Regions from separate parts of the Streptococcus sp. HMSC073A12 genome, predicted to be linked through region 1. Evidence: predicted binding sites of a transcription regulator. Region 1 holds the regulator's gene; the other holds the start of a gene.

The links. The regulator CtsR, encoded in region 1, represses protease genes until heat stress. The targets are predictions, from matches to a motif close to TTGGTCAAAAAAGGTCAAANA.
Positions count from the first base shown of each region.
Region 2: the regulator CtsR is predicted to act here: its motif matches at 1,928-1,948, upstream of HMPREF2876_RS04975 (ATP-dependent Clp protease ATP-binding subunit).

Region 1 is NZ_KV810548.1:34,674-45,821, forward strand. It holds gene gshAB (bifunctional glutamate--cysteine ligase GshA/glutathione synthetase GshB) at 1-1,339, shown strand, start outside; gene HMPREF2876_RS07375 (GNAT family N-acetyltransferase) at 1,434-1,991, opposite strand; partial or broken gene HMPREF2876_RS11070 (alcohol dehydrogenase) at 2,114-2,384, opposite strand; gene HMPREF2876_RS07385 (coiled-coil domain-containing protein) at 2,672-3,490, shown strand; gene HMPREF2876_RS07390 (toxic anion resistance protein) at 3,508-4,779, shown strand; gene hslO (Hsp33 family molecular chaperone HslO) at 5,000-5,872, shown strand; gene dusB (tRNA dihydrouridine synthase DusB) at 5,859-6,830, shown strand; partial or broken gene HMPREF2876_RS07405 (GNAT family N-acetyltransferase) at 6,902-7,346, opposite strand; gene HMPREF2876_RS07410 (ATP-dependent Clp protease ATP-binding subunit) at 7,389-9,818, opposite strand; gene HMPREF2876_RS07415 (CtsR family transcriptional regulator) at 9,822-10,283, opposite strand; gene HMPREF2876_RS07420 (hypothetical protein) at 10,543-10,893, shown strand; gene tsf (translation elongation factor Ts) at 10,980-11,148, opposite strand, start outside.
Region 2 is NZ_KV810536.1:154,212-165,359, reverse strand. It holds gene HMPREF2876_RS04975 (ATP-dependent Clp protease ATP-binding subunit) at 1-1,886, opposite strand, end outside; gene HMPREF2876_RS04970 (DUF1797 family protein) at 2,125-2,355, shown strand; gene HMPREF2876_RS04965 (FeoA family protein) at 2,521-2,997, shown strand; gene feoB (ferrous iron transport protein B) at 2,994-5,138, shown strand; gene HMPREF2876_RS10175 (FeoB-associated Cys-rich membrane protein) at 5,147-5,281, shown strand; gene HMPREF2876_RS04955 (ClbS/DfsB family four-helix bundle protein) at 5,355-5,897, shown strand; gene HMPREF2876_RS04950 (ABC transporter permease) at 6,217-7,605, opposite strand; gene HMPREF2876_RS04945 (ABC transporter ATP-binding protein) at 7,629-8,276, opposite strand; gene HMPREF2876_RS04940 (ABC transporter permease) at 8,288-9,580, opposite strand; gene HMPREF2876_RS04935 (bifunctional methylenetetrahydrofolate dehydrogenase/methenyltetrahydrofolate cyclohydrolase) at 9,848-10,702, shown strand; gene HMPREF2876_RS04930 (NAD(P)H-hydrate dehydratase) at 11,015-11,148, shown strand, end outside.

The sequences.
Region 1 (11,148 bases):
GCTTGCCTTGCTCTGGCTAGATGATGTAGCAGACCCTGATGAAATCCTAGAGCAAGCTCATGCTCTAAATGAAAAAATAGCTCTTAGCCACCCTCTGACTCTTCTGCCCGTTGAAGCTGATAGCGATCTGCTCCTTAGAGCTATGCAAGCTGTCATCCACCAGTTCGGATTAAGCTCCTATTATCAAGACCTGCTTCATCATGTGAAAAATGCAGTTGCTAATCCCAGCCTAACCCTTTCCGCCCAACTATTGCCTTATATTCACAATCATTCCTTAGAAGCCTTTGGTTTGGAGAAAGCCAAAGCATATCACAACTACGCCTGGACTGCTCCATACGCTCTGAAAGGCTACGAGAACATGGAACTCTCCACTCAAATGCTCCTCTTTGACGCTATTCAAAAAGGAGTGCAAGTAGAAATCTTAGACGAAAGTGACCAGTTTTTAAAGCTTCAACATAAAGATCATATCGAGTATGTCAAAAATGGCAATATGACCTCAAAGGACAACTATATCGTGCCTCTTGCGATGGCAAATAAAACAGTGACTAAGAAAATGTTATCTGCTGCTGGTTTTCCCGTTCCTGCTGGAGCTGAATTTTCCACTCTGGAAGAAGGAATAGCTTACTATCCCTTTATCAAAGATAAGCCGATTGTTATCAAACCCAAATCCACCAACTTCGGGTTAGGAATTTCTATTTTTCAAGCACCTACCAATCGAGACAGTTACCAAAAAGCATTGGAGATTGCCTTTTCAGAGGACAGCTCTGTCCTTGTTGAGGAATTTATCGCAGGAACCGAATACCGTTTCTTTGTCCTAGGCGGAAAATGTGAGGCGGTGCTTCTGCGCTTAGCAGCCAATGTTGTAGGAGACGGTCGGCACACCATTCGAGAACTGGTAGCTTTTAAAAATACCAATCCCCTACGAGGGCGCGACCATCGCTCTCCACTGGAAATGATTGAGCTTGGTGAGATTGAGCTGCTCATGCTAGCCCAGCAAGGTTATAAAGCAGATGATGTCCTACCGCAAGGAATTCAAGTTTTTCTTCGCCGTAATTCTAATATTTCTACTGGTGGAGACTCAGTAGATGTGACTGAAACCATGCACACCTCCTATAAGGAACTAGCAGCAGAAATGGCAGCTGCTATGGGAGCTTGGGTCTGTGGCGTGGATTTAATTATCCCGAATAGCACACTTCCAGCCAGCAAAAACAATCCTAACTGTACCTGCATTGAGCTCAATTTCAATCCTTCTATGTATATGCACACTTATTGTGCAGAAGGTCCCGGTCAAAGCATTACACCTAAAATATTGGCTAAACTCTTCCCAGAAATCCATTAAACTTCATTACATAAAAAAACGAGCAAAATAAACAGCTCGTTTTTTTATGTATAACTTTCAATGAAAAATAGAAATATCTGCTAGAATTTCTCAGCTACTCCCAGTCTCTTCCATGACCATGCTTGATTTCAAATTCAAAATAACCGTCTTCTTGGATTTTTTTGAAAATATCACGGTAGGCTTCTTCATCAAAAAACGGTCCTTTATAAAGAATTTCAAAGCTTAAACCGTCGTATTCTAAGTAGGCATGCGAAGAGCGAAAGCCGTTTCGCTGGTAGAAATCCATACGAGCTTTTCGCTGTTCCAGATTATCACAAGGCTCGTCAAGGCGTTCTACCTCTAAAACCATGGTTCTTTGATAAAAATCCACCAACTTATCAATAATTTTGCCACCATAACCGTGGCTGCGTAAATGAGGCATGATCGCAAAAAAGCTAACATAAAAGGCTTTGTCATTGTAGACTGAAAAGGCAAAACCGACAAATTCATTCTCATCATAAAAGGCAAAGAAATGAGAAAATTCTCCATCTCCATAGCGTAGCAGCTCTGATAGCGGTGCACGCTCCTCCTCAGGAAAGGCTTCTATATTCAATTGCTCTACTTTTTCTAAATCTGGAAATTCAGCTGTAATAATCTGACTGGTTAAAGACATGACTTTCTCCCTTTTTAACTGCTTTTCTTTTATTTTATCAAAAATGAAGGTATTTGAGAACTATTGGACTAACATTCACAATCATAAAAGAGGCCGGATTCTACCAACCTCTTTCGGAACTCTTAATTCATCACAATCATCGCTTTAATCGTTTTTCTATCAGCCATGTTAGGCTTGGTCAATGTCTTCCAATTTGTAAGATTGAGTGAAAACTTTACCAGGATTGATTTGACCGTCTAGAACTGCTTTTAGCAAGATTTCTTTGTCATAAGTTGTACAAGAAGCCGGTCCGCTAGCCATTGCCAAATTGACCATCCAGTAGTCACCGATATTGATGTCCCCTGTATGAGGTACACCGACTCGTCCGACAACAGCACCTGGACGAGCAACTTCCTATACTTCCATTCTCCCCAGCTTCACAAAAACTGCTGCTTTCATCTTATTGTTCCTTTCTCTATTAAAAAGATGATGCTCCACATTCATCAAAAAGATAAAACATTTACACTTTTATTATATACCTTGGAGTGCACTCTAAGTCAAGAAATTTTTGAAAAATCTTATCAGTCCATGATTATTTTCAGCCAAACTTTTTATTAAAAATATCGTTCAGTTCCGTCTTTGATACTTTTTTATGCTAAAATAGACTTAGAAATTTCAGAAGAAACGGGATTAGATAATTTATGTCCAGAAGAGATTATAGAAATGTACGTTCTAGAAGATGGATTGGTATACTGCTTATTTTTATCGCAGTTGGTATTATTATGCAGTACCTCATCCCGATCCTCTTTGCTGTCGGGATAGGCTACGGAATTTACTACTATGCAACCCATCAGCCGAAAAAAATCACAAGACCTAACGCCAGTCAGCAAATTGAAGATTTGAAAGAGGAAATCGGTACCGCAGATAGTCGAATCAAACAATTAGATGCTTATCTGGAAGAAAGGGCTTATGAAAAATACCAACAGTTGGCTGAACAGCTCTTGCCTCAATTAAGCTATATCCAAGGTCGGACTGATACCTTGAGAAAACATATCTCACCTGAGATTTACCAGCGGATTCAACGGAAAGTGCAAGACGTAACAGCAGACATTCATGCTCAACTTTACAACCTCCGCACGCAAGATGCTGAGAGTACAAAGTCAAGCCTTGAAGAATTAGCACCAGAATTGCTCGAAACCATTCACAATATCCAAACCGACCATGAAGCTATTCTCAAGAAAATTTCTCAGTCAGAAAGCAACAACAAGGAAGAATTAACTGCGATCCATCAGTCTCAAATGGAGCATTATGAGGATATTTTGGAGGGCTACCTAAAAATCAAGACTTCCCCGAAAGATTTTTACAATGCCAAGGAACGGCTCTCCAGTGCCAAAGTGGCTATTGAGCAGTTTGATTTAGACTTGGATGAAACACTCCGTCAGCTCAACGAAGCTGACCTACGAGACTTTGATATCAGCTTGCGGATTTTAACTAAAAAAGAGACGAACACAGAACTATAACATCAAAAGGAGACCTTATGAGCCAAGAATTTAACTTCGACATTGACAAAATCGCTAACAATGCCATTACGAAAACGGATAAAACCACCGAGATTATTGAATCAACCAAAACCCAAGCAAATGGGCAGTTAACTTTTTTGGAAAAATTAACTCCTGAACAACAAAATGCTATCATAGCAAAAGCCCCTCAGTTGGTAGATAACTTTATTTCCGACCAAAATGCTCTTTTAGATTTTGGACAAGCCGCGGTCGAAGATGTTAATAACACTGTCAACCGTATTTTAGCCGAGCAAAAGAAACTTCAAATCCCACAAGTCGATGAATTGCTAAAAAACACTAATAAAGAGTTAAATGGTTTTGTTGCTAAGTACAAGGATGCTCAAATTGCAGAACTAGATAAAAAGCCAAATTTCTTAGAAAAACTCTTTAAACAAAGTAAGAATACCTTGCAAGAGTTCTATTTTGATTCACAAAATATCGAGCAAAAAATGGACGGAATGGCTGCTACTGTCGTCAAGCAAGAAGATGTACTCGCACGCAATATCGTTTCTGCTGAGATGTTGATCGAAGACAATACCAAATCCATTGAAAATCTAGTCGGTGTCATATCCTTTATTGAAGCCAGTCAAAGAGAAGCTAGTGCGCGTGCCTTGACTCTTCAAAATAAAGTGGCACAATTAGATACCGCCACTCTAGATTACCAAACCAAATCACAAGAATTGGCCCGCTTGACTGAAGTTGTCAATACATTGGAACAGCAACACACTGAATACATCAGCCGTCTGTATGTTGCTTGGGCCACTACCCCGCAAATGCGTAATCTCGTGAAGGTGTCTTCTGATATGCGCCAAAAGCTCGGAATGCTCCGTCGCAATACCATTCCGACCATGAAGCTCTCTATTGCTCAACTAGGCATTTTGCAACAATCAATGAAATCTGGTCAGGTAGCGGACGCCATTTCTAATGCCAACAATGCAGCGCTTCAAATGCTGGCTGAAACCAGCAAAGAAGTCATTCCACAAATGGAGAGAATCTCGCAAAATCCAACAATTGCAGTCGAATCTGTCACTAAGTTGGCTGAAAGCTTAGTCGCTCAAAACCAAGGTATTATCGAAGCCATTGACAAAGGACGGGAAAAACGCGCTCTCCTTGAAGCGACCGTTATCCAATCCGCTGAAACCATTAACGACTCTGTTAAACTACGCGACCAAAAGATTATCCAAGCTTTGCTAGATCAGGGAAAAGAAACTCAAAAAGAAGTGGATGAACGGACTACAAACGAAAACTAATGGACTGGAACAAGAGTTTAGGACAAAAGTTTCCTAAATTCTTATAATATACTATTTTTTCACCGAAACGAAATAGATGCTTGGTTGTTGTCATTCCTTGCTATGCAAAGAATGACAACAACCTCGTCAACTATGCGGGGTGGGACAACAAAATCAATTTCTTACGAAATACCGATTTTTGTCCCGCTCCCTTTTCTTTTTTTATGTTACAATAAAAGGTATGGACAAGATTATTAAAACTATTTCAGAAAACGGAGCTTTCCGAGCTTATGTACTGGACAGTACTGAAACCGTTCGGACAGCTCAAGAAAAACATCACACTCAGGCCAGCTCAACTGTAGCACTAGGTCGCACGCTCATTGCCAGTCAAATCCTTGCCGCAAACGAAAAAGGAGATACAAAAATCACCGTCAAAGTGCTAGGGACAAGCTCTCTCGGTGCTATTATCACCGTTGCAGATACAAAAGGTACTGTCAAAGGTTATGTGCAAAATCCCGGCGTAGACATTAAAAAAACCGCGACTGGCGAAGTGCTGGTCGGACCATTCGTTGGAAATGGCGAATTCCTCGTCATTACAGACTATGGAACTGGAAATCCTTATCATTCTATGACTCCGCTTGTGTCCGGTGAAATTGGCGAAGATTTGGCATTCTATCTAACAGAAAGCCAGCAAACTCCGTCAGCTGTCGGGTTGAATGTTCTACTAGATGCCAATGACAAGGTCAAGGTTGCTGGTGGCTTCCTCTTGCAAGTCCTTCCAGGTGCCAAAGAAGAAGAAATCACCCGCTTTGAAAAACGAATCCAAGAAATGCCTGCTATTTCAACACTTTTGGAATCTGAAAACCATATTGAAGCCTTGCTTTCAGCTATCTATGGCAACGATCCCTACAAACGCTTGTCAGAAGAAAAGCTCCGCTTCCAATGTGATTGCAGCAAAGAGCGGTTTTTAAATGCCCTCTCAAGCCTACCTAAGTCAGATCTTGAAGAAATGCGAGATGAAGACCACGGTGCTGAAATCACTTGCCAATTCTGCCAAAGCACGTATCATTTTGACGAGAAAGACTTGGAGGAACTCATTCGTGACAAATCTTAATACCGCTTTTTTGATTGGTGATGTAAAAATTCCCAACCGGACTGTTCTCGCTCCTATGGCAGGAGTGACCAATTCGGCTTTTCGGACAATTGCAAAAGAGCTGGGTGCAGGTCTTGTCGTCATGGAAATGGTTTCAGACAAGGGCATTCAATACAACAACGAAAAAACACTCCACATGCTGCATATTGACGAAGAAGAACATCCCGTTTCCATTCAGTTGTTTGGCAGTGACGAAGATAGTTTGGCGCGCGCAGCCGAATTTATCCAAGAAAATACCCAAACAGATATTGTGGACATCAATATGGGCTGTCCCGTCAATAAAATTGTTAAAAACGAAGCTGGGGCAAAATGGCTCAAAGATCCAGAAAAAATCTATTCTATTATCAATAAAGTTCGTTCTGTTCTAGATATTCCGTTGACTGTAAAAATGCGCACTGGTTGGTCGGACGCCTCACTAGCTGTGGAAAATGCACTGGCAGCTGAAGCTGCTGGTGTGTCAGCTCTTGCTATGCACGGACGCACACGCGAACAAATGTATACCGGTCACGCTGATCTTGAAACCCTCCACAATGTTGCGCAAGCCTTAACCAAGATTCCTTTTATTGCCAATGGCGATATTCGTACTGTCCAAGATGCTCAACAGCGTATAGAAGAAGTGGGGGCAGATGCTGTCATGATTGGGCGCGCTGCTATGGGCAATCCGTATCTTTTTCATCAGATTAACCACTATTTTGAAACAGGAGAAATCCTGCCTGATCTCAGCTTTGAGGATAAAATGCAAGTCGCTTACGATCATTTGAAACGTCTAATTGACCTCAAGGGCGAACATATCGCCATTAGAGAATTTCGTGGCTTAGCACCTCATTACCTCCGCGGAACGGCTGGCGCGGCCAAACTCCGCGGTGCCATTTCCCAAGCCAACAGCCTTGCGGAAATTGAAGAATTGCTACAAGTCTAAACATTAAAAGACACCAATCATCTGGAAAATTATTCCCAAATGGTTGGTGCTTTTTATTTAAAGAGTAATTTCTACCAGGTATCTATCCGAGTCATTTCAGTCCTCGCTTGATTGCGGTAAATAAGATCTTCTCGAACAGAGAAACCTAATTTCTCCCAAAACTGATTCCCCTCTTTATTTCTTTTAAAGACAACCAAGGCGACCTTATGAATTTTCAAATCATCTAAGACAGTTAAAACTGTCTCAACCAACTGCCGAGCAATCCCTCTCCTGCGATAGTTCGGATGAACAGCTGTATGATAGATTATAGGCTCTTCGTCCGTCCGAACCAACTAAAATCGCTCCGATAATCGTTTGATTTTCTACTGCCACCAGACAAGTTTGAGGATTTCTCTGCAAAAAACGAGCAATTCCCTCTTTTGAATCATCTAAATCATTCAATCCCATGCCTGCACATGATAACCACAATTGATAAACCTGATCATAATCCGTTTCTGTCATTTCACGAATGTTCATCTTTTAAGTCCTTATCTATCCCTAAATGTTTCAAGGAAAAACTCAGAGCACTTCAAACTTCAGCTGTCCAGTTTTGACACCGACTTTCAAACTTTGTCCCATCTGTAACTCACCAGCTAAAAGTAATTCGGATAAATGATCTTCTACCTGAGTTTGTAGAGTTCTGCGCAGTGGACGAGCTCCCATTTCAGGGTCATAACCCTCTTGAGCCAGAAGTTTCAAAGCACTAGGTTGGAATTTCAGTTCAATTCCTTTTTCAGCGAGACTGACAATGAGTGGCTTCACCATAATTTTTACCACTTCTTGCATGTCTTCGCTAGTCAGGCTATGGAAAACAACCTTTTCATCAATCCGATTGATAAATTCCGGACGATAACTTTTCTTGAGTTCTTCCATCATCCGTTTTTCCATGCTTTCATGATCAAAGCGGGCATCACGCGCTCCAAAACCGACCGTCTTATCATCCCGCAAACTTGTCGCACCAAGATTGCTAGTCATAATGATAATGGTATTGGAAAAATCCACCTTGCGTCCCTTACTGTCGGTCAGCACCCCGTCATCTAAGACTTGTAGAAGCACATTGAAAATATCAGGATGTGCTTTTTCTACCTCATCAAAGAGGAGTACAGAGTACGGACGATTGCGAACTTTTTCAGTTAATTCGCCCCCTTCTTCATAACCGACATAACCTGGAGGCGCTCCATTAAGTCGACTGGCAGCAAATTTCTCCATATATTCACTCATATCAAAACGAATCAATGCTGTTTCGTCATCAAAAAGAACTTCCGCTAAAGCCTTAGCCAGCTCAGTTTTTCCAACCCCAGTTGGACCCAAGAACATAAAGGAGCCAATTGGACGTTTGCTGGTGCGAATGCCGGATTGATTGCGCCGAATCGCTCGACTGATAGCAGAAATTGCTTCATTTTGCCCAATGACCCGTTTGTGCAGTTCCTTTTCTAAATGGAGGTATTTCTTCGCATCTGTTTGCGTCAACTTTTGCACAGGAATTCCCGATAAACCGCTGAGTGTTACCAAAATATCCTCGTCTTTAACCTTTAGTTTGTAGACAATTGGCTGACTTTCTTTTTCCAACAAAGTGCCAACCTTTTTCCAATCGCCTGCCATTAAAGCCTCGTCTGCTGCACTCAATTCTGTTTTTACATGATTTTGCGGACCTTTATTTTGTACCGTTGCGGCAGCTTCATCTAGCAAATCGATCGCCGAGTCAGGTAGATGTTTACTTGTTAGATAACGATGAGCATACTTAACAGCTGTCCCAATCGCTGAATCTGTAATCACCACTTTGTGGTGTTCTTCATAGCTTTTCTTGAGCCCCTGTAAAATCGCAATACTATCAGCTACCGTAGGCTCTTCAATAGTAACCTTGGCAAATCGCCGTGAAAGAGCCGCATCTTTTTCAATATATTTCTGGTACTCTTCTTGTGTCGTTGCGCCGACCGTTCTAAGTGTTCCTCTAGCCAAAGCTGGCTTGAGAATGTTCGCTGCATCTAATGTCGAATCAATCCCACTGCCAGAACCCATAATAGTATGAAGCTCATCAATAAAGAGAATCACATGCCCGTCTGCTTCAATATCATTGATAATATTGTTCATCCGCTCTTCAAAATCACCGCGAAAACGAGTCCCAGCTACCACATTCATCAAATCCAGCTCCAGAACTCTCATCTTTGCAAGCTCATTTGGAACTTGACCAGCTGCCACACGTTGCGCCAAACCAAGGGCTAATGCTGTCTTCCCAACTCCTGCATCTCCTACCAACACTGGATTATTTTTCGTCTTGCGACTTAAAATCTGAAGCATGCGAGAAATCTCTTTATCCCGCCCAATGACCGGTTCTAAAAGACCAGCACGAGCCATTTCGGTTAAATCACGGGTATAATCTTCTAGTCCACCACTGGTAGAAGGAGGCATCCCCATCATATTGACCATCGTTTGTTTCGCTGCAGCAGTATTTTTATTTAAGTGGCGAATAGCCTTTATATCTTCTTTACCCCAGCTAGCCTTATGCTCTAAGTTTTTCCGAAGATCGGTCATACGCAAAACGCCTTCTTTATCCTCATAGCTAAAGCCTGTAAATTCAAGGAGACGTGCCGCCAAACTTCCTCGGTCAAACAGCATAGCTAACAACACATGCTCTGTCCCAAGATTCTTAGCATGCACAACCTCTGCAATTCGCTCAGCTGTCAAAAACAACACTTTCATACGATGAGAAAACGGCCAAATGGTAAAGCTTCCCTCTTGTTGATAAATCTTTCCTGTGATATGAAAGGCTGCTTTCTCAAAATCATCAATTTCAAGCGGATAATCATTTAAAACTGAACCCGCAACACTATAAGGATTATTCGCCATGGCAATCAACAAATGCCAAGACTCCAAATAATCCGTTTCAAAATGACTCGCTAACAGTTGTGCCGACTCAATACTTTCTGTCAAAGCTTTTGAATATTTCATATATTAGTTTTTCCCTTTTCTATCAACTTGTTGTAAAATTTTCTTTAACATCTGCGCACGAATCTGTGCAGCATTTACTCCCAATACCCTGTCTGTTGTCGTCGCTAAAAGAAGATTCCCTTCTCGTTCTGTCATGATTTTTTCATCAAACAATAACTGAATGATATCTGTAAAGACCTGTTGACTGATTTGCTCGCCAACGCTATGCAGTAAATCACAAAGCAGCTCATGATGATTAGAGAATTCAATCCGACCAATCCGAATGTAGCCGCCTCCACCACGCTTGCTTTCAACAACATAGCCACGACTTTCCGTAAAACGTGTCTTGATGACATAATTTATCTGACTTGGAACAACCTGAAAAACATCCGCAATTTCACTGCGCTTCAACTCTGCAATCCCAGCTTGAGCTAAAATTGCTTTGATGTATTCCTCAATACTGTCTGACGTATTCTTATGGCTCATGACAACCCTTTCTTCCAGTTCTTTCTTTTGCTCCATAAATGAGCAACTGACATTGACTATCTTTGACTAATATTATACCGAAAATCTCTTATTTTTGAAAGAAAAAGACCTAAATGAAAAACTGAAAAGTCTGATTATTCAAGCAAGTGAAAAAGCTTATAGAATAGGAATAATTAGAGTGTAAGCGCTTGCCTTTTAATTTTAAAGCGTTATAATATAGATGAAAATTTGACGATAATAATAAAAGGAGGCCAAATGAATGAAAATGGATTGGTTCAAATATACACGTCATGTACTGGTTTGGTTGGTTTCAACTTTATTCTTTTTTACAGTTATTTCTGCTGATTATGTGGATGTCCAAGTCGTCCCGTTAGTCATCTGCTTATTTGCTCCATTTTTATTTGAACCGTCTTCAATAAAACCTAAAACAAAATGGACAATTGATTTAGCCATCATTGCTGTAAGTGTCTGTGCTATTCTCTTTACACAAACATATCGAATCGCTTTTACCTACTCCGAAATTACCTATCTACTAATTTCTTTAATCGTTTTAATATTTGTAGACTCTGTGATTTCTCACAAGGGATTCACGAAAAAAATTGTAAAATAATCGCAGACACTATTAGAAAAGGCTAGAGAGTTATATCAGCTCTCTAACCTTTTTATTTATGATTTAAACACTAACTATTGATTGCCTTAGTTTTGACCAAGTGCAGCAGCCATAGTTGCAGCTACTTCTGATTCAAAATCATTGGCAGCTTTTTCAATGCCGTCACCTACTTCAAAACGAGTGAAGCTTGCAATTGTCACACCTTGGCTTTCAAGAAATGCTTCAACAGTCTTGCTGTCGTCCATGATATAGACT
Region 2 (11,148 bases), on a different contig from region 1:
TTGCCTAATTCACCGAGAACAGAGTTAGTCCGTCCTTCGCGTGTTGCTCCAAAACCAACATTTGCTTCAACTTTGCCAGTACCGGCGTTTGAAGTCATGATGATAATTGTATCTTTAAAGCTAACTGTGCGCCCTTGTCCGTCTGTCAGACGTCCATCGTCAAGAACTTGCAGGAACATGTGCATGACATCTGGGTGCGCTTTTTCTACTTCGTCAAGCAGAATGAGAGAATAAGGATTGCGGCGTACGCGTTCTGTCAATTGTCCGGCTTCTTCGTAGCCAACATAGCCTGGAGGTGCTCCAACGAGTTTGGCTACGCTGTGTTTTTCCATATATTCACTCATATCAAAGCGAATCATGCTGTCAGCTGAGCCAAAGAGCTCAATCGCTAATTGTTTAGAAAGTTCTGTTTTACCGACACCGGTTGGTCCGACAAAGAGGAAGGATCCAATTGGTCGATTAGGAGAGCCAAGTCCGACACGATTACGGCGAATAGCTTTTGCAATTTTATCAACGGCATCATCTTGACCGATGACATGAGCTTTCAAATCATCAGCCAGACTAATTAATTGCGATTGTTCCTTTTCTTTTAAGTCACCAACTGGGATATTTGTTTTTTGCTCAATGATATGCTCAATCGTTTTTTCACTGATGATAGGTGTATCTTGGTCTGCCATTTTATTTTGCTGCATTTCTTTGTATTTGGCAATTTGGTCACGGAAATAAGCAGCTTTTTCAAAATCTTCATCACGAGTAGCTTGTGCCTTGAGGTTTTCAGCTTCTACCAAGCGTTGATCAATAACTTTGGGATCAACAAAATTAAGTGTCAAATTCATCTTTGAACCTGCTTCGTCTAGCAAGTCAATGGCCTTATCGGGCAAGAAGCGATCTTGGATATAACGATTGGACAAGACAGCCGCCGCTTCAATAGCATCATCTGTGTATTTAACGTGATGATAGTCTTCGTATTTTTTTTGAATGCCTTTTAGAATAGTAATGGTTTCTTCAATCGTTGGTTCATCCACTTTTACTGGCTGCATCCGGCGTTCCAGTGCTGCATCTTTTTCGATAATGCGATACTCATTGAGAGTTGTGGCACCGACTAATTGGAGTTCACCGCGAGCAAGTGCTGGTTTTAGGATATTTCCAGCATCCATATTTCCATCGCCAGCAGAACCAGCTCCAACAATTTCGTGAATTTCATCAATGAATAATATAACATCTTGTCGAGAGCGAATTTCGTTCATGAGTTTTTGCATTCGCTCTTCAAATTGACCACGGATTCCAGTCCCTTGAACCAAACTAACGACATCTAAACGAATGACTTCTTTGCCTTGGAGTTTATGTGGAACATCTCCATCTACAATTTTCTGAGCTAAGCCTTCGACAACTGCTGTTTTACCGACACCAGGCTCTCCGATGAGGACTGGATTGTTCTTTGTTCGACGGTTGAGAATTTCAATGACGCGGACGATTTCCTCATCACGACCGATGACAGGGTCAATTTCACCGCGCCGAGCAAATTCGGTTACATTGATACCAAATTCTTCTAGGAGGCCTTTAGGCTGTTGCGGAGCTTGCTGGCGTGCACTCCCACCTTGATTGGAACCGTAACCTCCATTGCCGTAACCACCTCCAGATTGAGTCGGAGGGGTTTGTGGTTCTTGATGATTTTGAAAATTCCCTAGATTGTTAAAGAAATCATCAAAAGGGTCTAAGTTGTTTTGATTATTCATATTGGTCATTCCACGAAACAAGGCATTGTTTGGGTCTGTTTTCATGATTTGATAACAATTTTGACAGAGGTCAACTTGGTGTTGTTTTCCATTCACATTCGTGTAAAGATGAATGGTAGATTCATTTATTTTACAATTTTGACAAAGCATGTGCTACCTCTTTCTTTTAAAATTTGTTTGAATAATACCAATTGGTCAATAATAGTCAAATTTCTTAGTTTTATTATAGCAGTATTCTAAAACATTGCAAGAATAAAGTGTTAAAAGACAGATTTTTGTACTGAAGCGTTTTATTTTGTGTTAAATTTATCAAAAACAGGGCTTTTACTGGTATTTCATCTTTCATTTGTGGTAAAATAGTAACGTATAAATGAATAGGAGAAGGAAAATGGAATCACATTTAGTAAGAATTATCAATCGTTTAGATGCTATGACAAAAGATGGCGGCAATTTGAAACGCAATTTTGAGCGTGACGGAGTTGTTGTAGCAGAAGTAGCTTATAGCTATGACGAAGAAAATGGCTCAGTATTCACTCTTCGTGATGTAGCAGCGCATGAAACTTATACATTTGACAGTATTGATTTGATTGCTATGGAAATTTATGAGTTGTTGTATTAATTTGCTAGTCTCTAATAAGATATCCTCTAGGCACCTGCTTAGGGGGTATTTATTTTGCAATAATTTTTATTTATCTACCTTAGAATTGTCAGAAATTCTTAGAAAAAAGTGGTATACTAATAGTGATAGCAAGCATATTTCTTGACAAACAGAAAAGGAGATAGTATGGATTTATCTCGGATAACATTATTAACAGAATATGAAATTGTCGGAATCGATCTAGAGGAAGCAAGTGTCCGTCATTTAGCTGATCTAGGGATTAAGATAGGCAGTTTTATTCAAGTCATTTCAAAAACAAACGACACAGCTATTCTCTTAGTTCGAGCTGCGAGGATTGCCTTGGATAATTCTATTTTGAAAAAGCTGGATGTTGTGCCAAAGGGCAGTAGCAAATCTTCTCTTCCTTTATCTGAGTTGGCTGTTGGAGATGTGGCATACATCGAAGCAATTCATGCAGATGGTGTTTTAAAACGACGGTTGATGGATATGGGTTTGACGAAAAACACAAAAGTTCAGTTGCAGAAAGTCGCACCATTAGGTGATCCATTAGAAATTAAGTTGAGAGGTTACGATTTGACGTTGAGAAAGTCAGAAGCGAGTCTGGTTAGTGTTGTGAAAAGCGAAAAGGGAGCAAAAGGATGAAAGAATTAGCGCTTGCGGGAAATCCGAATAGTGGAAAGACCAGTTTATTTAACATTCTAACCGGTAGTAGCCAGCATGTGGGAAATTGGCCTGGTGTCACTGTCGAGAAGAAAAGTGGTCTGTTTCGTAAAAATAAAGATATTATTATTCAAGATCTACCGGGAATTTACTCGTTGTCGCCTTATACTTCTGAAGAAGTGATTAGTAGAAATTATCTTTTAAGCGGTAATGCAGACGGGATTTTGGATGTAGTTGACGCAACCAATTTGGAACGAAATCTATACTTGAGCTTGCAATTGATTGAGACGGGGATTCCGGTTGTGCTGGCTTTAAATATGAGCGATGTCGTTGAAAAGCAAGGAAAATGGATTGATACGACTAAATTAAGCTACCAGCTAGGAGTGCCGGTCGTAGCGACCAGTGCTTTGAAAAAGACAGGGATTGACCAAGTCATGCAGCAGGCCATGCGAGTGATGAATCAGGTAGAAGAGGCTTTCTATCCAGCTTACGACAATCATTTTGAAGCGGCTTTGTCAGAAATCATCCGTATTTTGGGGAATGCAGTGCCTCAAAAACAAGCTCGTTTTTATGCCATTAAGCTTTTTGAACGCGATAAAGAATTATCTGAACAGCTGGCATTGTCTGATTTTCAAAAAACAGAGATTGAAGATGCGATTCGGATTACGGAAGAAATCTACACTGAAGACGCAGAAACCATTGTTGTTAATGCGCGCTATGAGTTTATTGAGTCAGCAGTCAAAATGGCGCTGCAAGCCGATGTTACTAAATTAAGTTTGTCAGATAAGATTGACCGTATTGTGACCAATCGTTATTTAGCTTTACCAATCTTTGCGCTTGTTATGTGGTTGGTGTATTTCCTCTCTATTCAAACGATTGGAACGATGGGAACGGATTGGACAAACGATGTTCTCTTTGGAGAATGGATTCCAAATGGTGTTAAATCATTGCTAGAGCAATTAGCTGTAGCTGACTGGCTTCAATCTTTAATCATTGATGGGATTATCGCAGGCTGCGGAGCTGTGCTAGGCTTTGTGCCTCAGATTTTTGTCTTGTTTATCTGCTTGGGCTTCTTGGAAGACATCGGCTATATGAGCCGGATTGCCTTTGTGATGGATCGAATCTTTCGGCGGTTTGGTTTATCTGGAAAATCCTTTATCCCCATGTTGATTTCGACGGGGTGTGGCGTTCCTGGTGTCATGGCGAGTAGAACCATTGAAAATGAACGTGACCGTAGAATTACCATTATGACAACAACCTTTATGCCTTGTTCTGCCAAGTTGCCGATTATTTCCTTGATTGCGGGAGCTTTCTTCCCCGGCAATCCTTGGATTGCACCAAGTGCTTATTTTGTCGGAATGGGAGCCATTGTCTTATCAGGAATTGCTCTGAAAAAGACAGCAATCCTCGGTGGCGCTGTCGCGCCCTTTATCATGGAGTTGCCGAGTTACCACCTGCCACAAGTCAAAACGGTTTTGCGCTATGCTGGTCAAAAGGCTTTGAGCTTCATTAAGCGTGCTGGAACGATTATCTTTGTGACCAATATTTTCATTTGGTTTGCTAGTTCCTATAACTTTAGCTTACAGGCGGTCGAAACAGAAGATAGTATTCTAGCCACCTTAGGAAAAGGATTAGCTTGGATCTTTAGCCCTCTTGGCTTTGGCAATTGGCGAGCAACGGTTGCGGCTATTACGGGATTGTTGGCTAAGGAAACGGTGATTTCTACTTTTGGAATCTTGTATAAAGTGACAGACGCGACAGAGACCACCAAAGAGTTGTGGACCAATCTCCAACAGCATTATACGGCACTTTCCGCTTACTCATTCCTTGTCTTTAATCTACTCTGCGCTCCTTGTTTTGCAGCGATTGGTGCGATTCATCGGGAAATGGGAAATGCTAAATGGACGTGGATTGCTATTTCATTTCAAACCCTACTGGCTTATAATGTCAGCCTTGTGATTTACCAATTTGGTCAAGTTTTGCTGTACGGAAAAGGAATATCTCCAGTGACTGTCTTTGCTCTGCTCGTTGTGGCAGCGGGTCTCTATTTCATCTTTAGAAAACCGCGCAAAGAAACAGTAGAGGTTATCACTTTAGATAGTCTGACACGTCAAACAGTATAGGAGAAATTATGTCCACGATTATTGTATTTATCATCATTTTAGTTTTAGCAGGTGCAGCTATGCACCATATCATCAAAGGAAAAGGACGCTGTGGCGATTGCGACTGCCAATGTGAAATCAAAGAAAAAATGAGACAAAAATAAAGAGAAAACTAAAAATATGACAGAGGTTGTCAGGTTATTTGTTGTATGATTTATTAAAAAAGGAGAACACAACATGGTAAGACCTACTAGCAAGACTGAGTTGATCAGTGCAGCGACGCAGCAATATGCAAAGCTGCAGTCATTGATTTCCCAATTAACAGAAGAAGAGTTAAAGACTCCATTTGATTTTTCAAAAGATGAAAAAAAGAAAGAGGCGCATTGGAAGAGGGATAAAAACCTCAGAGATGTTCTCATTCATCTTTATGAGTGGCAACAATTGCTTTTGGATTGGGTGCATTCCAATCAAAATGGTGTCGAAAAATCGTTTTTGCCAGCAGCTTATAATTGGAGAAGTTATGGTGAGATGAATGTGGCATTTTGGCAAAAACATCAACAGACACCGCTAGAAAAAGCAATCAAGTTGCTTCATCAATCACAGGAAAAAGTGCTAACCATGGCTGAAACCTTTACAAATGAAGAGCTGTTTTCAAAGGGCATCTATAAATGGGTTGGTGGGAGTACCCTTGGCTCCTACTTTGTCAGCTGCACATCGAGTCACTACGACTGGGCCATGAAGAAGCTGAAAGCACATCAAAAGAACTGTAAAAATCAGTAAACAATCAGTATGGTTGGGAGCAAAAAAGAGGGCAACAATAGGCAAGTGAGCCACATCCAATGTGCTTCATTTCGTCCGCCGGGCTGACGGAGAAAACCAAAAGTAGTTTATCTCGTCCACCGGGTCGACGTGGTAAACTAAAAGTTATTTATCTTTTCGACTGGGTCGACAGAGCCAATCCAAAGCGGTTCATTTTATCGACCAAGTCGACAAAGCGAACCTCACGTCATTTCATCCGAGAGTCAGTCTAGCTGTTTATAAAATAAATCGGTCCGTCAACTTAGCTGACGGACCGATTTTGTCTGAACTCATTGATATCTTATTTGCTGTTATCTCCCATTAGTAAGTCTTTTGGTTGCTTACTAAGGAGCGTGATTGAAGCAATGAGGACGGAAACGATGATAATGGCAAGTCCAAAGATGACCACCTTGGTCATATCATCAGGAGATACATGTACATTGAGGCTAGTGAGGGTCTTGTTAAAGTCATCCACTTCAGCCCCGCCTCCAAGATTGGCGCTCTTACCTTCTCGAGCTAGTTTTTCAGCAATACCACTGGTAACTTGTTTTAAAATGCTATTTCCCATCACCTTGCTGACAGCACTACCTGCAAAGTAAGCACCAATGAAGCTAAATATACTTACAAAGAGAACTTCTGTGATAAATTGGAAGAAAATCTTTGTTTTGCTAATTCCCATTGAAAGCATGATTCCCATTTCTTTTCTACGACCATTGATCCATAAGAACAAGACTAGCGTAAGAACAATCGCTCCAAAGATTAGAGTTCCGATTAAGAGGTTTCCAGTAACGCCGTAAATACCGTTAATAGAAGATTGAAGTGCTGGGAAGTTGCTTGTGCTCTTAACAAGGGTGTAGGCTTCCCAATCAATAGATGATATTTCTTTTACTTTCGCCATCACTTTATCAATATCTTGGCTACCATTTACAAAGAAAGTAGCATCTTGATAAATAGCGTTTTTATCTGTTGAACCTTGTAAAGTTTTAGTCGTTTCTAAGTCTGTGATAAAGGTATTTTCATACAATTCTTGAGGACTAGAAACGCCTCCTTTATTTTTCCCGTCAAAAATTCCGATAACTGTCACTTTAGTCGTTTTATTAGCTTTGCGAACGTTATCATAGTCATAAGTATTCGATTTTATATTAATCGTATCGCCGACTTTAAGTTTGTTCTTTTCTGCAAAATCTTTATGAATTAAAGCAACATTTTTGTCATTTTTGTTGATATGTCTACCTTCAACTAGTTTGAAGGTTTCTGCGGTAAATTTATCATCTTTAGATGAATCGTTGATACCTGTTGCCATAATGGCACGGCCGAATTTTTGTTTTCTATCTTCGCTTTCAAAGTCGGTTTCTCCAGATTCAACCAATTGGTGATCAATTAAGTCAGCGATAACATTCATTCGTTTGATGTAGCCAGAGATACCTTTAACTTTTTCCACAGCTTCGATATCTTCGCCTTTAAGATTTCCTGCTCCGCGAGGGGTACCTTGGTTCACTTCGCGGTTAATCTGCATTGAGAAACTGCTAGTGATATTTTTGAAAGTCTCTTTTGAAGCAGCGTCTGTTGCATTTTTAACAGCAATACTGCCAAGTGTTAAAGTAGAGATGGCTAACAGGATTAAAAAGATAATCAGTGTTTTTATTTTTTTGCGCCATACATAGGCAAGGGCGTTCTTTATCGTTAACATATAATTTCTTCTCCTTGGAGCTCTTATTTATAATTCTTAGTGACTTCGACTAAGTTCTTATTGCTTAACTCTAAGACGACGTCCGCTTTATTAGCTAACTCTTTGCTGTGTGTCACCACAATCACACATTTATTTTTTTGTTTAGCTGATTTAATTAGGACTTCAATGATGTCCATGGCAGTACCTTCATCTAAGTTCCCAGTTGGTTCATCTGCTAAGATAATTGGTGCTGTAGATGCAAGAGCGCGTGCAATAGCAACCCGTTGCTGCTGGCCACCTGATAATCGTAATACGTTACGATGGATTTCTTTTTCGTTGAGTCCAAGTTGTAACAAGCTATCTTTATTTGCTTGAGAATTCACGAGTCGAACATTCTCCATCGGAGTTAAGTAATCGATTAAATTATAATTTTGGAAAACCAGGGAGATTTGTTTCCGTCTGTGATGGTTATAGCCTTTTTGAGCGATGTCTTGATCTTCAAAGAGGATTTTTCCTTTTGTAGGAGTATCAAGTCCTGCAAGAAGGGAAAGCAAGGTTGATTTTCCTGCACCAGATTTCCCTATAATAGCATAAAATTTTCCTTCTTCAAATGAAGCTGTGATCTGATTCAATACATTTTCTTGTAGGCTATTGTATTGGTAACTAACTGAATCCATTTTTAAAATTGTCATGTTTTGTCTCCTTAACTTATATCGGTTAAAATATCTTTTGGTTTTTTATGTAGGATAATAGAAGATGAACCTACTACTGCAAGTAAAATAATGATGAGCAGTATTCCATAAGTCATCAGAATAGTAGAGGTATGTAAGTGCGGAACGATATTTTCAAAAATAGCGGATGAGCTATCTTGTTGTTGACCGCCTTTTATAAACCCTTTGAATACCATAGTGGAAATATAAGAGCAACTAATAGAAGCTAGTGCCGTACTAAATACTGATATGATAACCAGTTCCAGTATGAATTGAGAGATAATCATCGCTTTTGAAATACCGAGAGATAATAGTACTCCGATTTCATAAATCCTTTCTCTCAACCAGAACATGAGAATCAAGGAAAGAACGCTGATACTTCCAATAATGATACTGAAAGTTAAAACATTAATAATCTGTTTGAAACTGGTAACAGAAGAAGAAACTGCTTCAAAAGCTTTAGAGTTTTTAACAAGATCAGTTTGCTTCCAATCAATTTTTGACTTTTTGACTGTATTGATGATTTTATCAATTTGATTTGGATTTGATACGAAATAAACGGCTGCAGATAATTTATAATCAGCTGGTTTGTAGCCTTGTAAGTATTGGCTCGATTCATAGTCCATATAGACAGTATTTTCTGTCGCATCTGAGCTTAAACCGGTTTGTTTCTCTTCTTTTTTTCCGGAGAAGATACCAGCAATTTCAAACTCTACTTCATGGAGTTGTTTAGCATCCTCATCCTTTAAGGAGGCTCCCTTTAGTTTTAGTTTATCTCCAACTTTTAAATGGTTCTTTTTAGCTAATTTTTCATGGATGAGAATCTTAGATTTATCGTCTTTACGAATTGGCTTTCCTTGTTCAAGCTTGAAAACACCACTTGCAAAGGTTGTTTCTAGAGTAGAATCACTTGTTCCTAATGCTGCGACTAGGTTGTTGAGGACAGGGTTTTGATTGTCTCTTGTGACACCTTGTTTTTTCTTGACAACAGTTTTATCTGTCAAACTTGCTAAAGCATCGTATTTGAAGTTGAATTTTGAAATTTCTTTATTCTCAAGTAATTTTTCTGCTGTTTTTAGTGAAAGTGGTCGTTCAAGTGTTTTGCTAGTTATTGTAAAGCCAGTATTTGATGCGTCATAGATTTTCTTTTCGATATTATTAGTCGTTCCCATAATAGAAAAGCTACTAGTTAAGGCAGTTGAAATGAGAGTAAGTATCAGAAATACAAGAAGAGTTTTAACTTTTTTTCGACTGATGTAATGCAAAGATCGTTTCACTACTTGCATTGTCTTCTTCCCTTCTTTAAATTTTTAAACTAAATTGGTACCGTGTTCTATGTTAAAGCAGTTACCTTAAAATAGTTTTAAGGTTTAAGATAATTTTAAGTTTTTTGGCTCCTTTTTTTCTGTTTTTTGTGTAAATTTTCATAAAATAGTAGAAAAAGGTGGAAAGACAAGGTTGGTTTCGCTCTATAACTTTCTATAAAAAAGTCTATAGGACAAATGAATGAATTTCTGCTATAATAGAATGAAGAAAATAGAAATGAGAGTTATATGGCAAAGATAATCGACGGAAAAGCTTTGGCAGAAAAATTACAAGCACAATTAGCAGAGAAAGTTCGTAAATTAAAAGACCAAACAGGCTTAGTTCCTGGACTTGTAGTCATCTTGGTCGGCAATAACCCAGCTAGTCAAATCTATGTGAGAAATAAAGAACGGTCAGCTTTGGCTGCAGGACTTCGAAGCGAAGTGGTGCGTCTGCCAGAAACAACTAGTCAAGAAGAATTGCTTGCTTTGATAGACCAATACAATCAAGATTCAGCTTGGCACGGGATTTTAGTTCAGTTGCCACTGCCAAAGCATATTGATGAAGAGGCAGTGTTGTTAGCAATTGACCCTGATAAAGATGTGGACGGCTTTCACCCAATGAATATGGGACGCCTTTGGAGTGGTCATCCTGTCATGATTCCCTCCACACCTGCTGGAATTATGGAAATGTTTCATGAGTACGGTGTAGAATTAGAAGGTAAACGTGCTGTTGTCATTGGACGGAGTAACATTGTCGGAAAGCCCATGGCACAGCTTTTACTTGCTAAAAATGCAACAGTAACTCTGACGCATTCACGGACACATCACTTGTCAGAGATTACAAAAGAAGCTGATATTTTAGTTGTAGCTATTGGTCGCGGACATTTTGTGACTAAAGATTTTGTCAAAGAAGGCGCGGTCGTGATTGATGTAGGTATGAATCGTGATGAAAATGGTAAATTGATTGGCGATGTGAAATTTGATGAAGTATCTGAAACCGCAAGTCTCATTACTCCTGTACCAAGAGGGGTTGGTCCGATGACCATTACCATGCTCATGGAGCAAACCTATCGAGCGTGTAAACGGAGTTTGAAAAAATAAGAATGTCATGGGAGTGGGACAGACAACAGCCATGATTATACTACAAACTCCCCCACAGAAAGAGTGTAATCGTGAAAATTACGTATAAAAATGGTATTTCGTAAGAAATCAAATTTGTTGCCCCACCCTGCAAGGTTGAGTAGGTTTGTAAAAGCTGATATCATCAGCGTAATAAAGGCCACTCAATTGCGTATTGAGTTTTATTCTAGAAAGTAAACGAGTCTGAGACAAGAATGTCCTAGACAGGTCTTTTTTCCTTTATATAAAATAGAGGTAGACAAGGGGAATCGCAGTATGCAAAAGGAGAAAATAATGGAAGTGGTCAATTGTACATTATTGGAAAAGGTCGTTCAGCCACGTGCACTCCATAGTCACAAGGGGGATTACGGTCGCTTGTTGTTAATTGGCGGGACATATCCTTTTGGTGGAGCGATTATCATGGCAGC